Regions from separate parts of the Pseudomonas nanhaiensis genome, predicted to be linked through region 2. Evidence: predicted binding sites of a transcription regulator. Region 2 holds the regulator's gene; the other holds the start of a gene.
The links. Region 2 encodes FliA, which starts transcription of late flagellar genes. Its sites were predicted from a motif close to CTAAAGTTTNNNNNNNNNNNGCCGNTAA; they were not measured.

Region 1 (7,393 bases), 430 kb from region 2:
GCAGATGCACGATCCAGTCTTCAGCCTGCGGCGGCATCTGCACGTGATAGCCCTGTTGCGACAGATTGCGCAACACGGCATGAGTGTCTTCCTTGGCCAGCTTGCGGTGCTCGTGCAACTCCAGGTCCATGGCGTGCTCCAGCAATCCGGCCATGTGCTGTATCGGCTCGGGCAGGTCGCTGACATCCGCTCCGCGGCGTAGATAGATGTACATACCCGGCTTGCGCTTGCTGCGATAGATTGAGCATTCAACCGACATCGTTGCCTTCCTGTGTTCCGTTTGCGACCTGAAGGAGTTGCTCACCCATGAGCTGTCGACGCCAGCTCACCAGTTCATCGGGTAACTGGTACGGCCCGCCAGGGTAGCCGGTCCTCACCATGGCCTCGAGCACCTTCTTGCGTAACATGATTTCCGGGGCGATGCCCAACCGGGTGGCATGCGCCTGACCCACCTTGCGCAGCGCCTTGAGCATCTTGTTGGCGTCCGCCGGAAGCGGCTCCGGCAGCCGTGCCGGCCACTGATCCTGCGGCACCGCCTTGCCCTGCCGGATCAACTCGAGAATCTGCTGGCCGTCCTGGCGCACCGAGCGGGGGTGCATGTCCTCGATACGCGCCAGATCCTGGAGGCTATCCGGCTGACGCTGAGCAAGTGGCACCATCGTGGTCTCTCTGAGCAGCCGATTGCGCGCCTGATTGCGAGCCCGGGACTCGCGCTCCCGCCAGGCGGCCAACCGCTGCAGCACGGCCAACTGGTCCGGGCGCAGACGCCAGGCCTGTTTGATCGAACGATAGGCTTGATCCGGATCCTGCTGGAGACCCACGACCGCGCTTTGCTCGGCGGTATCGCTCAACAACCACGCAGTGAAGCCGGCCTGCTCGATACGCGGAGCCAGCTCCTTGTAGATGTCCGCGAGATGTATCGCATCGTCTGCGGCATATTGCAGCTGAGTTTCACTGAGTGGACGCTGCAACCAGTCCGAGCGCGTCTCGTCCTTGGCCAACTCGATGCCCAGCAGAGCATTGACCAATCGTGAATAGCCCATCGAGAAGTCCATACCCAGATAGGCGGCCGCCAGTTGCGTATCGAACAACGGTTTGGGCACCGCCCCGCACAACTGGTGAAACACCTCGAGGTCTTCACTGCATGAATGCAGCACCTTGATAACCTGCGGATCCTCCAGAAGCGCCACCATCGGCGCCCAGTCGGTAATGGCCAGCGGATCGATCAGGTAGGCTTGCTCGCCGTCACCGACCTGAATCAGGCCGGCGATCGGAAAGAAGGTCTCGGTGCGCACGAACTCGGTGTCCACCGCAATGAACGGCAGCGTCCGCCAGCGTTCGCACCAGGCGGCAAGTTCGGAATTGTCGGCGATCATCAGGGGCTGAGCCCGGGATGCGGTCATGATGCGGTTCCTTGAGCGGGGCGACAGTATAACCGATGAAACGGCCGGCGCCCGGCCCCGAAAGCGATACCGAACGTGTCCCTTCACCATCAAGATTGATCCGTATCAACCGATACAGTCACTGGATTCTTATAATTGGCGCTCATCGGCGTCCCCTCGTCCGATACGAGTGCAGCGAATGGAGCAGGCATGGCTTTTCAGCATTTACCGTTGAAGTACAAATTCTGGGCGGTCAATGGCGTGACGTTCATCAGTACGCTGCTGCTGGTTCTTGTCGCGCTCTGGGTCGAGCAACGCACCCTGCACAAGGAGCGTCAGGCCGTGGCCGGCTCGCTGATCACGCAGCTCGAAGCGGGTCAACCCGTGCCGCACCTGACATGGCTGAATGCAGACGCTCTGGGCACAGCGCCGCCGGCGCTGGGTACTGCGCCGGTCTGGATCGATGCAGACAGACTGCCACCAGCAATGGCAGGCGGAGTACACGGCGCCTGGGGCATGCGCAACGGCGAGCAGACCGTGTTGCTGGCAGTGAATCATCAGCCGTACTTCGCTCTGCTGATTGCCCAGGCCCCTTTCTACGCCGTGACGGTGTTCGTTCTGATGCTCGGCGTACTGGTGGTCTCGCAGCTGTTGATTCTGTTCATCACCCGGCACATCACTGCGTTGCGCGATGTCATGCTCGCCGTTCAGGAAACCGGCGATCTGACCCTGCGCGCGAAAGCCGATTCTCGCGATGAGGTGGGCTCGATCGCACGGGCATTCAACGCGATGCAATCCGCTCAGCAGGAGGTGGTGGGGGCCGTGCGACATGCTGCCGAAGACCTGGACCGCGGCACCTCCGAACTGGCTAGACTGATGGGGCAGGTACGCGACGGCATGATTGCGCAGCAAGGCGAAACCGATATGGTGGCGGCTGCTGCGAACGAAATGAGCGCTACGGTTCAGGACATTGCCGGCAATACGGCGGCATCACGGGACCAGTCCGATCAGGCGGATCAGCTGGCGCGCCACGGGCGCGACCAGGTGTTGAAGGTCAGTGGCACCATAGCCGGGCTGGCGACCAGCATCGAGCGTTGCACCCACCATATGCAGAAACTCGAAGGGCACAGCCAGGAGATCAGCGGCGTGGTGCGGGTCATTCGAGACATTGCCGAGCAGACCAACCTGCTGGCGTTGAACGCGGCTATCGAAGCCGCCCGTGCAGGGGAATCCGGCCGCGGCTTTGCGGTGGTCGCCGACGAGGTGCGCGCGCTGGCGCAGCGGGTACAGAAGTCGACTGACGAAATTCACCGCATGATCGAAGCCTTGCAGGGCGGAACGCAGGATGCGGTGCGCGACATGCAGGCCAGCGCCGAGCTGACGCACGATTCGGTAGAACAGATCGAAGAAGCAGGTGCATCACTGGGCAGAATCACCTCGGCCGTGAGCCAGATCCTTGCCGGGAACAGCGAAATCGCTTCGGCAGTGGAACAGCAGAGCCAGGCCGCCGAAGCCATTACGCAGAGCGTGGTGCAGATTCGCGATGTGACCGAGCAGACCGTCCAGCAAACTCACCGTAGCGCCTCGACCAGCGAACAGCTCGCGACACTCGCGCACACGCTCAGTGCATCGGTCAGCAAGCTGCGTACCTGAACCTGAACCGGGCAGCGCCTGCTGCCCGATGTCTGCTATTGAACCGCAATCCGCTCGCGGTTCTTTTCCACCGTCGCCGCACCGATTCCGCTGACCGAGCTGAGCGCTTCAGGCGACTCGAACTGCCCATGCTCTTCCCGATACGACACGATGGCCTGCGCCTTTGCCTCGCCCACGCCCTGAAGTGTCTCGGCGATCTCCGCTGCGCTGGCAGTGTTGATGTTGACGGACAAGTTCGGCGTTGTGGTTTCAGCGAACGCGGGCGCCACGAGCCATGCAGAAGCAACAAGAACAACGGTACTGAGTAGTTTTTTCATGAGGATCACTCCTTGTGAGTAGTTGCGAAGCCGTACTACAAGGGTGACTACTGAGGCTTACTGCTCGGAACGCCCGCTTCCCTGCGGCAGGCGTACCCTAGGATAAATGCGCGGCGATGCCAAACGCGATGCTCAAATATGCGAACCGTTCGGCAACCGGCACGCCGCAGACAGCGTGCCGGCCCACCGGTCAGACCGCGTCGAGCCCGCGTTGCAGATCGGCTCGAATGTCCGCCACGTCTTCCAGACCCACCGCAACGCGTATCAGGTTGTCCCTGATACCCGCAGCCGACCGCGCCTCCGGCGTCAGCCGTCCATGGGTAGTGGTGGCCGGATGCGTGATGGTCGATTTTGCATCGCCCAGATTGGCAGTGATCGAAAGCAGCCGCGTGGCATCGATGAATCGCCAGGCTTCCTCACGCCCCCCGCGTACCTCGAAGCTGACCACTGCACCGAAGGCACTCTGCTGCGCGCGGGCGAGCTCGTGCTGCGGGTGGCTGGGCAAGCCGGCGTAATAGACGTGTTCGACCTGCGGTTGCTGCTCAAGCCATTCAGCCAGCGCCTGCGCACTGGTGCAATGGGCCTGCATGCGCAGCCGCAATGTTTCAAGGCCCTTGAGGAATACCCAGGCATTGAACGGGCTCATGGTCGGGCCGGCGGTGCGCAGGAATCCGACGACTTCCTGCATGTGCTCGCGACGCCCGGCGACCACGCCACCCAGCGCCCTGCCCTGGCCATCGATGTACTTGGTAGCGGAATGGATGATGATGTCCGCGCCAAACTCGAGAGGCTTTTGCAGCGCAGGCGTGCAGAAACAGTTGTCCACCGCCAACAGCGCGCCCTGCTCGTGCGCAACCTGCGCGAGGCCGCGAATGTCGACCAGCTCGGCGAGCGGGTTGGACGGCGATTCGACGAAGAACAACCGCGTATTGGCCCGGCATGCTGATCGCCAACCCTGCAGGTCGCCCAGCGGAACGTAGTCGACCTCGACGCCGAAGCGCTTGAAGTACTTTTCAAATAGCGTCACGGTTGCGCCGAACACGCTGCGAGATACGACAATGTGGTCGCCAGCCGAGCATAAACTCATGACCGTGGCCAGAATCGCCGCCATGCCGGAGGCCGTTGCCACGGCCTGCTCGGCGCCTTCAAGCGCGGCAATACGCTGCTCGAAGGTGCGTACCGTCGGATTCATGTACCGCGAGTAGACGTTGCCTGGCGCGTCGCCAGCGAAACAGGCCGCCGCGTCAGCTGCGGTACGAAACACATAACTGGAGGTCAGGAACAGCGCCTCGCCATGTTCTGCTTCCGGCCCCCGATGCTGACCTGCGCGCACCGCCAGGGTGTCGAACGCTACGCCGTCGAGATCACTGTCCAGCCGGCCGGCTTCCCATTCGTTGCTCATCGCTGTCCTCTCGCCAGAATCAGGTGCTGCCCGGCTTCGCCGGGCTCAGTTATTGTGCAGGTCGATGATCGCACTGGCTACGTTGTTGGTAGATTTGGCCGCATCGTTGCGCGCCTGCTCGATCTTGCCCAGATAGGCTTCGTTGACGTCACCTGTCACGTACTTGCCATCGAACACCGAGCAATCGAATTCGGTGATGTTCGGATTGCCTTCGCGAACCGCTTCGACCAGGTCGTCCAGGTCCTGGTAGATCAACCAGTCGGCGCCGATGAGTTCCGCCACTTCCTCGGTGGTGCGCCCGTGTGCAATCAGCTCGTGAGCGCTGGGCATGTCGATACCGTACACGTTGGGATAGCGTACCGCGGGCGCAGCCGAACAGAAGTACACGTTGGCAGCGCCGGCTTCACGCGCCATCTGGATAATCTGCTTGCAGGTGGTCCCGCGCACGATCGAATCGTCGACCAGCAGCACGTTCTTGCCGCGAAACTCCAGCTCGATGGCGTTGAGCTTCTGTCGAACCGACTTCTTGCGCGCCGCCTGCCCGGGCATGATGAAAGTACGCCCGATATAACGATTCTTGACGAACCCTTCGCGAAACTTGACGCCCAGCCGGTTCGCCAGCTCGACGGCAGAGGTCCGGCTGGTATCGGGAATGGGAATGACCACATCGATGCCGTGATCGGGACGGTCGCGCAAAATCTTCTCGGCGAGCTTCTCGCCCATGCGCAGTCGAGCCTTGTACACCAGCACCCCATCGATCATCGAGTCGGGTCTGGCGAGATAGACATGCTCGAAGATGCACGGAGCATAGTGACCGTTCTTCGCACACTGCAGCGTGTGCAGCTCGCCAGCGTCGGTGATGTAGACCGCCTCGCCAGGTTCGAGGTCGCGGATCAGCTCGAAGCCGAGCACGTCGAGGGCAACGCTTTCGGATGCGATCATGTATTCGATGCCATCGGGTGTTTCACGCTTGCCAAACACGATAGGCCGAATGCCGTTCGGGTCGCGAAAGCCGACGATGCCGTAGCCGGTGACCATGGCGATGGCCGCATAGCCGCCGCGACAGCGGTTGTGGACAGCTCGCACGGCGTTGAAGATGTCATCCTGATTCGGCCGCAGTTTGCCTCCACTGGCCAGCTCATGAGCGAACACATTGAGCAGCACTTCGGAGTCCGAATTGGTGTTGACGTGGCGCAGGTCAGCTTCGTAGATCTCGCGCGACAATTGCTCGACATTGGTCAGATTGCCGTTGTGCGCAAGCGTGATGCCGTACGGCGAGTTGACATAGAACGGCTGTGCTTCGGCCGAGCTTGACGAACCGGCAGTCGGGTAGCGAACGTGGCCGATGCCCATGTTGCCGACCAGCCGCTGCATGTGGCGCTGATGGAACACGTCGCGCACCAGGCCGTTGTCCTTGCGCAGAAACAGTCGTCCACTGTCGCAGGTCACGATGCCGGCGGCGTCCTGACCGCGATGCTGCAGGACGGTCAAGGCATCATAGAGCGCCTGGTTGACGTTCGTTTTGCCTACTATGCCAACAATGCCACACATGGCTGAACACCTTTCGTTGAAGTTTGAAACGCTCGCGCCGACCCGGCGCGGACATCAGCGTCCGACCATGCCAAGGATGAATCCCTTGGACCAGTCGGCCACCAGAAGAAAATGAGGAATCAACTCAGACTCGCGCCACCACAAATCGCCCTCCACGGGCGCAAGGCTCAGCAATCCGACCGCGATCACCACCAGCAGCACCCCGCGGGCGGCACCGAAGACCATGCCCAGAAAGCGATCGGTCCCGGTGAGCCCGGTGACCGCGACCAGCTGCCCGATAAGGTAATTGACCAGCCCGCCAAGTATCAGCGTCAGCACAAACAGAATGGCACAGGCTGTGATGACACGTACCGAAGGCGTCTCAATGTATCCGACGAGCAGTTCGGCCAGCGCCCCGCCAAACGTCCAGGCCACCAGGCCTGCGACCACCCAGGTCACCAGCGACAGTGCTTCCTTGACGAAGCCCCGCGTCAAACTGATCAGAGCCGATACCGCGATGATGCCGATGATCAGCCAATCCACCCAGGCAAATGTCACGCTGCGCTACCCTGTCGAAAAAAGGGGGTCATTCTAACAGAGCCGCATACCGCATCGGAACAATCCGGACGAGCTATCGCGCGCGGGTCGATGCGTCATAAGCCACTACCATTCCCTTGCTGCCGCTCCGGCGAGCCAGCTCGTCGCGCAGCCGATTGGCGCCGTCGCGGTCGACCACCGGCCCAACGAATACGCGAGTGATGCTGTTTCCGTTCACCTGGGAAGGCACGGTATAGGCGTTATATCCCTGCGTGCGCAACTTCTCGCTCAGCGCACTGGCATTGCTTGCGCTGGAAAAGCTGCCCAGCTGCACCACCCAGTTACCCTGCGCAGCGGCAGGTTCGGGTGCGGCCGGCGGAGGTGGCGACGCAACCGGCGGGGCCGCCGGGGCAACAGCCACCGCCGGCTCGGGCGGGGTCTCGGGCTCGCCGGGCTGCGGCGGTTCAATCGGACCGGGCGTCGGCACGCTAGGCGGTATATCAGGTAACTGCTCTGGCTCGGCCAACTCCACCGGCGCTGCACGCGCGATCGGCGTAGGATCCATTTCCGGC
Region 2 (7,393 bases):
GGACATCAACCCTTCGAGCAGCATCTCGCGGTAGCAGGACTGCTGCATCACCACCGATTTGAGCTTGTTGGCCACCGGCAGCAGGAGCAGGTTGGCCAGTGCGACACCATAGATGGTCGCCACGAACGCCACGGCGATGCCGCGTCCGAGCATGGACGGATCAGCCAGGTTGCCCATCACATGGATCAGCCCCATGACTGCGCCGATGATGCCGATGGTCGGCGAGTAGCCGCCCATGCTCTCGAACACCTTGGCAGCGGACAGATCGTGGTTCTCCCGCGTGACCATGTCGACTTCGAGGATGCTGCGCAGGGCTTCGGGCTCGCTGCCGTCCACCAGCAGTTGCAGCCCTTTGCGCGCGAAGGGATCAGGCTCGGTGTCGGCGATGCTTTCCAGGCCCAGCAAGCCTTCCTTGCGTGCCACCGTGCTCCAGTTGATCACCTGTGCGATGCCCTGTTGCAGGCGGTTTGGCGGAGGCAGGATGATCCAGCGCAAGATCACCATCGAGCGCTTGAACACCGGCAACGGCGTCTGAATGAAGGCAGCCCCCAGTGTGCCGCCGAGCACGATCAGCGCCGCCGGTCCGTTGAGCAGCGCTGCCGCGTGGCCGCCTTCCAAGTAGTTGCCACCCAGGATCGCAACAAAGGCGAGGATAACGCCAATGATGCTGAGAATGTCCATCAGCTGAGCTCTGACAGGTAGCGGCCGATCTCATCCAGGCTGTAGATGCCGTCGGCAAGATTGGCCTTGGCCACCGCCATCGGCATGCCATAGATCACGCAGCTGTCTTCATCCTGGGCCCATACCGAGCTACCGGCCTGCTTGAGCATCCGGGCGCCCTCGCGACCATCGGCACCCATCCCGGTCAACACCACGGCGAGCACCTTGTCCTGAAACGTCTTGGCAGCCGAGCCGAATGTCACGTCCACACACGGCTTGTAATTGAGCCGCTCATCGCCCGGCAGAATACGCACCACGCCGCGACCGTCGATCATCATCTGTTTGCCGCCGGGCGCCAGCAGCGCGACGCCGGGACGCAGCGTATCGCCATCCTCGGCTTCCTTGACCGAAATGCGGCAGAGCTTGTCCAGCCTTTCGGCAAAGGCCTTGGTGAAGGCGGCAGGCATGTGCTGCACCAGCAGCAGTGGCGCGGGGAAGTTGGCTGGCAGCTGGGTAAGCACCTTCTGCAGCGCGACAGGACCTCCGGTGGAAGTACCGATGGCCACCAGCCTGTATTGGCGCTTGCGCGGAGCCGGACTGCTGCCTGCCTTCGGCGCAGCCGCTGCCGGCGCAGGCTGTCGATCGAACAAGCTGGTCACCCCGCCCACCCGGCTGTTGAGCGCAGGGGGCGGTGGCGCGGCATGGCTCGGCGCACTCAGACCCAGGGAAGTGCGATTGGTGCGCGCAAGCGTATGCACCCGCTCACAGAGCAACTGGCGGACCTTGTCAGGGTTGCGTGAGATGTCTTCGAAGTTCTTTGGCAGGTAGTCGGCGGCACCCGCGTCCAGCGCATCGAGACTGACTCGGGCGCCTTCATAGGTAAGAGATGAAAACATCAGCACCGGCGTCGGGCAGCGCTGCATGATCTGGCGAACAGCCGTGATGCCGTCCATCACCGGCATCTCATAGTCCATGGTGACGACATCGGGTCGCAGCGCCAGAGTCTGATCGACTGCTTCCTGTCCGTTGGACGCGGTGCCGACGACCTGGATCTGCTTGTCCCCGCCAAGGATTTCCGCGACTCGGCGGCGAAAGAAGCCCGAGTCGTCCACCACCAGAACCTTGACCGCCATCACTATCTCCTGAAAGCCTTCCGGCTGGCGTCAACCGCGACGCGCGTAGCGCTTGAGCAGGCTGGGTATATCGAGGATGAGCGCAATGCGACCATCTCCGGTAATCGTGGCACCCGACATCCCTGCGGTGCCCTGTAGCATACGACCCAGCGGCTTGATCACCACCTCTTCCTGTCCAACCAGCTGATCGACAACAAAGCCCACCCGCTGAGTACCCACCGACACGATCACCACACTGGCTGCGGAGCGATCGGTGGTGTCTTCGGCACCGGCCATCAGCCAGCGCTTGAGGTAGAACAGCGGCAACGCCTTGTCGCGGACGATGATCACTTCCTGGCCGTCGACCACGTTAGTGCGCGAGAGGTCGAGACTGTAAATCTCGTTGACGCTGACCAGTGGCAGGGCAAACGCCTGATTGGCGAGCATCACCATCAACGTCGGCATGATGGCGAGGGTCAGCGGGACCTTGATCGCAATGCGCGACCCCTGCCCCTTGGTCGATTCGATGTTGATGGTACCGTTGAGCTGGGAAATCTTTGTCTTGACCACGTCCATCCCGACGCCGCGCCCGGACACATCGGAAATCTCGGTCTTGGTCGAGAAGCCCGGCGCCAGGATCAGGTTGAAGCATTCCGAATCGCTAAGCCGCTCCGCCGCTTCACGCTCCATCATGCCCTTTTCAACCGCCTTGGCGCGCAGGACCTCAGGGTCCATGCCGCGACCATCGTCGGTGATGGTCAGCAGGATGTGGTCGCCTTCCTGCTCGGCCGCCAGCACCACCTTGCCAGTGCGTGGTTTGCCGGCTGATTCGCGCTCGTCCGGCGGCTCGATGCCGTGATCGACCGAATTGCGCACCAGGTGCACAAGCGGATCGGCCAGCGCCTCGACAAGGTTCTTGTCCAGATCGGTTTCTTCACCAATCAGTTCAAGATTGATCTCTTTCTTCAGGCTGCGTGCCAGGTCGCGGACAACACGCGGGAAGCGGCCGAAGACTTTCTTGATCGGCTGCATGCGGGTCTTCATGACCGATGTCTGCAGATCGGCGGTGACCACGTCCAGGTTGCTCACCGCCTTGTTCAGTTCTTCATCACCGCTGGCTACGCCGAGACGCACCAGGCGGTTACGGACCAGCACCAGCTCGCCGACCATGTTCATGATCTCGTCGAGCCGGGCGGTATCTACCCGAACGGTGGTTTCGGCAGCATTGGCGTCGGCAGCCGGCGCGGGCGCAGCAGCCTTCGCCGGTGCGGCCTGAGTCTCGGTTTTCAGGGCCTCGGGCCTGGATACGGCCTTGGGCGCTGGCTTCGGTGCGGCCTTGGCCGGCGCCACACTTGCTTTCGGCTCGGCAGCATCTGATTTACCTGGTGCAGCGCCAGCGCCGTGCAGCTGATCGAGCAGTGCTTCGAACTCGTCATCGCTAATGTGATCGTCGACGCCGCTTCGCTCCACCGCCGGCTCGGCACCGGAGGCTGCAGAGGCCGCGGGCGCAACGCCGGGCGCCAGACCATTGCCATGCAACTGGTCAAGCAGCGCTTCGAATTCGTCGTCGGTGATGTTTTCGTCCGAGCCGGCTGCCACCGGAGCGGCTGGTTGGGATGGCTTGGGCGCTTCAGCTACGACAGGGGGCTTGCCGGCACCGTGGAGCTGATCCAGCAGTGCTTCGAATTCTTCATCGGTGATCTCGTCGCCGGCACCGGCTGCAGCAGCTGGCGGCTCTGCCGTCGCTGCGGGAGCTGGCGCGTCGCCGCCGTGCAAGGCATCAAGCAGCTGCTCGAACTCGTCATCGGTTATATCGCCGTCTGCGTCGTCCGCAGTGGCACCGGCCATCTCGAGTTCCGGCGCGGGGGTGGTGACGGCAGCGACCGCAGGTTGGACCGCAGCCACTTCTTCACCAGCGGGGTGAGCCAGCACGGCAAGCGCCGCGAGCAGTTGCGGATCGGCCGGCGTAGGGTCTTCGCCCTCACGGACCTGGGCAAACATGCCATTGACTGCATCGAGGGCCTGCAGCACCACATCCATCAGCTCGGAGGTGACCTTCCGCTCACCCTTGCGCAGGATGTCGAAGACGTTCTCGGCGATATGGCAGCAGCCGACCAGAGCATCGAGCTGAAGAAACCCTGCACCGCCCTTGACGGTATGGAAGCCGCGGAAGATGGCGTTGAGCAGATCCATGTCCTCGGGACGGTTCTCCAGCTCCACCAACTGCTCGGACAATAATTCGAGGATCTCTCCGGCTTCCACCAGGAAGTCCTGGAGGATCTCTTCATCCGCGTCGAAACTCATGCACCCACTCCCCTAGAAGCCAAGGCTGGACAGAAGATCATCAACTTCGTCTTGTCCAGAAACCACGTCTTCTCTTTTATCGGCATGAATCTGCGGACCTTCACCCCTGTCCGAGGTTTTTTTCTCTTCGCGTCGTGAATCGTTGTGATCGATCCCCGCCAGGCGATCGACCTGACCGGCCATGCGCACCAGATTGACCAGGCTTTCCTCGACATCATGAACCAGCGCGGTTACACGCTTGATCACCTGACCGGTAAGATCCTGATAATCCTGGGCGATGAGGATGTCATTCAGATGCCCGGAGACCTGGGCGCTGGATCTCTCGGTCTTCTCGAGGAAGTCGCCCATGCGCTTGTACAGGTCGCGAAACTCGGTAGCGGCCATTTCCCGTCGCTGCAGACGCTCCCAGTCTGCCCTGAGCGCCGAGGCTTCCTGGCCCATGTCGGAAACGATGGGCGCGCTGCTCTCGACCAGATCCATGGTCCGGTTGGCGGCCTTGTCGGTCAGCTTGACTACGTAATCGAGACGGTCGGAGGCGTCGGAAATCTTCGATACCTCGTTGCTGTCGCCGAGTGCGTGCGACGTGTCGATCTGGAAGTTGACGATGGCGTTGTGCAGCGCGCGGGTCAGCTGCCCGACCTCGTGATACAGGCCGCGGTCGCGCGCCTGATTGATCGCGTGAATGACGAGAACCGCTTCGCCGAACTGGCCCTTCTCGAGGTACTCGACCAGTTGCCGTGCGTTGTCCTTGAGGGAGTGTTCGAATTCCTGAGCAGTCGCCTGGCCGGGATCCTTGCTTAAAGCCATAACCTGTACCCCGGATTACTTAGCCTGGACGCGCTCGAAAATCTTCTCGATCTTTTCTTTCAGCGCCTGCGCGGTGAACGGCTTGACCACATAGCCATTGACCCCGGCCTGAGCGGCCTCGATGATCTGATCGCGCTTGGCTTCAGCGGTGACCATCAGCACCGGCAGGTGCTTGAGACGCTCATCGGCGCGCACGGCGCGCAGCAGGTCGATCCCGCTCATGCCAGGCATGTTCCAGTCTGTAACGAGAAAATCGAAGCTGCCGCTCTGCAGCATCGGCAACGCCGTATTGCCATCATCGGCTTCCGCCGTGTTGGTGAACCCCAGGTCGCGCAGCAGATTCTTGATAATACGTCTCATCGTCGAAAAATCATCAACGATGAGAATCTTCATGTTCTTGTCCAAGTCGACCTCCGTACAAACCAGGGAAAGTGCAGGTTCGCACTCGCTAATCAGATGCTAATGGCCTTGCCAGCCTTGTCGTTGTTGCGGTGCTGGCTACCCGGGCATTGTCCGGATGCTGGCGATAAAATCAATCGTTGCGCCAATCGGCCAGGCGCGCCCGCAAACGCGCCGCACACTGACTGTGCAACTGGCTTACACGGGACTCACTGACGCCGAGGACGGCGCCAATTTCCTTGAGATTCAGTTCTTCGTCGTAATACAGCGACAGCAGCAGCTTCTCACGCTCCGGCAGGCCGTCGATCGCGTCGACCAGCGCCGAGCGAAACCGCTCGTCCTGCAAGCCGCCGTAGGGTTCATGATCACCGTGCGCGTCGGCATCGCCACCGGACTCGAGCAGATCCTCGAAGCTGAACAGTTTGCTGCCGGCCGTGTCGTTGAGAATCGAGTAGTAATCCTCGAGGCTCATATTGAGTTCGGCAGCGATCTCGTGATCTTTAGCGTCGCGGCCCAAACGGCCTTCGACATTACGCATCGCCTCACTGACCATGCGCGTATTGCGGTGGACCGAACGCGGGGCCCAATCGCCCTTGCGCACCTCATCGAGCATGGCACCACGGATGCGGATACCGGCGTAGGTTTCGAAACTGGCGCCCTTGCCGTGATCGAACTTGCGGGAGGCTTCCAGTAGGCCGATCATGCCGGCCTGCATCAGGTCCTCGACCTGAACGCTGGACGGCAGCCGGCCCAGCAGATGATAGGCAATGCGCTTGACCAGTGGCGCGAATTGCTCAACGAGGCGGTCCTGTGATTCGGCAGAACTTTGGGCGCGGGTATACATGCGTACTCCACTGGCCGATGCGTTCATAGCCCCGACCCTGTCTGCTGCACCAGACGTTCGACGAAAAACTCGAGGTGCCCGCGTGGGTTGGCAGGCAGGGGCCAGGAATCCACTTTCTGCGCAATGCCACGAATGGCAATGGAAGCCTTGCTGCGCGGGAAGGCGTCATACACTGCCCGCTGCTTCTGTACTGCCTTGCGCACCGCTTCATCGAAAGGCACTGCACCGACATATTGCAGTGCAACGTCAAGGAAACGGTCTGTCACCTTGGTGAGTTTAGCAAACACCGTGCGACCTTCCTGCGGCGTGCTCACCATATTTGCGAGCACGCGGAAACGGGTCATGCCGTGATCCCGATTCAGCAGCTTGATCAGTGCGTAGGCGTCGGTGATCGACGTGGGCTCATCACATACCACGACCAGCACTTCCTGCGCCGCACGTACGAAGCTGACCACCGAATCGCCGATTCCTGCAGCGGTGTCGACAATCAGCACATCAAGGTTGTCGCCGATGTCGCTGAACGCCTGAATCAGGCCGGCGTGCTGCTGCGGATTGAGATTGACCATCTTCGCCGCACCGGAGGCTGCCGGCACGATGCGGATGCCACCCGGACCGGCGATCAGTACATCTCGCAGATCACAGGTGCCTTCCAGCACGTCGGCAAGCGTCGCCTTGGGCTTGATACCGAGCAGCACGTCGACGTTGGCCAGGCCAAGGTCGGCGTCAAGCAGCACCACGCGCCGCCCAAGCTCAGCCAGAGCGAGGCTGAGATTGACCGAAACGTTGGTTTTGCCGATCCCGCCCTTGCCGCCGGTGACCGCGATAACCTGAACCGGATGTTTGCTGGCCATCTATGTCGATTACCTTGTCTTAGAATTCGTTAGCTTGCCCGCTGGGTATGCAATATACCCGCAAACACGTCGGCCATGGCCTGATCTGCCGGGGCTTCGTTGCCTGCCAGACTGACCGCCCGGCTGACCAGCTGATGACCCACAGCCTTGTTTATATCGTCCGGAATGCGCTGGCCATCTGCCAGATAGGCTACCGGCAAACCCTGCTCCATAGCCAGCCCCAGAGACTCGCCAAGGGTAGCCGCTTCGTCGACCTTGGTCAGGATGCAGCCGGACAGACCGCAAGCACGGTAGTTGTGAAACGCTGCCTTCAACACCCGATACTGGCTGGTCGCCGCGAGCACCAGCATGGTCCGCACCCGCGCGCCCTGCGCGGCAATCTCGGCCAGCTGGCCGCGCAACTGCGGATCCTGCGC

Region 1: the regulator FliA is predicted to act here: its motif matches at 1,492-1,519, upstream of KEM63_RS07210 (methyl-accepting chemotaxis protein).

Annotation. Positions count from the first base shown of each region.
Region 1 is NZ_CP073751.1:1,589,601-1,596,993, reverse strand. Features, by position in the region: gene KEM63_RS07220 (YcgL domain-containing protein) at 1-259, opposite strand, end outside; gene rnd (ribonuclease D) at 249-1,403, opposite strand; gene KEM63_RS07210 (methyl-accepting chemotaxis protein) at 1,593-3,035, shown strand; gene KEM63_RS07205 (ComEA family DNA-binding protein) at 3,071-3,352, opposite strand; gene KEM63_RS07200 (O-succinylhomoserine sulfhydrylase) at 3,543-4,754, opposite strand; gene purF (amidophosphoribosyltransferase) at 4,800-6,305, opposite strand; gene KEM63_RS07190 (CvpA family protein) at 6,360-6,842, opposite strand; gene KEM63_RS07185 (SPOR domain-containing protein) at 6,916-7,393, opposite strand, start outside.
Region 2 is NZ_CP073751.1:1,162,319-1,169,711, reverse strand. Features, by position in the region: gene KEM63_RS05320 (flagellar motor protein) at 1-681, opposite strand, end outside; gene KEM63_RS05315 (protein-glutamate methylesterase/protein-glutamine glutaminase) at 681-1,793, opposite strand; gene KEM63_RS05310 (chemotaxis protein CheA) at 1,824-4,076, opposite strand; gene KEM63_RS05305 (protein phosphatase CheZ) at 4,089-4,883, opposite strand; gene KEM63_RS05300 (chemotaxis response regulator CheY) at 4,899-5,276, opposite strand; gene KEM63_RS05295 (RNA polymerase sigma factor FliA) at 5,416-6,153, opposite strand; gene fleN (flagellar synthesis regulator FleN) at 6,150-6,977, opposite strand; gene flhF (flagellar biosynthesis GTPase FlhF) at 7,007-7,393, opposite strand, start outside.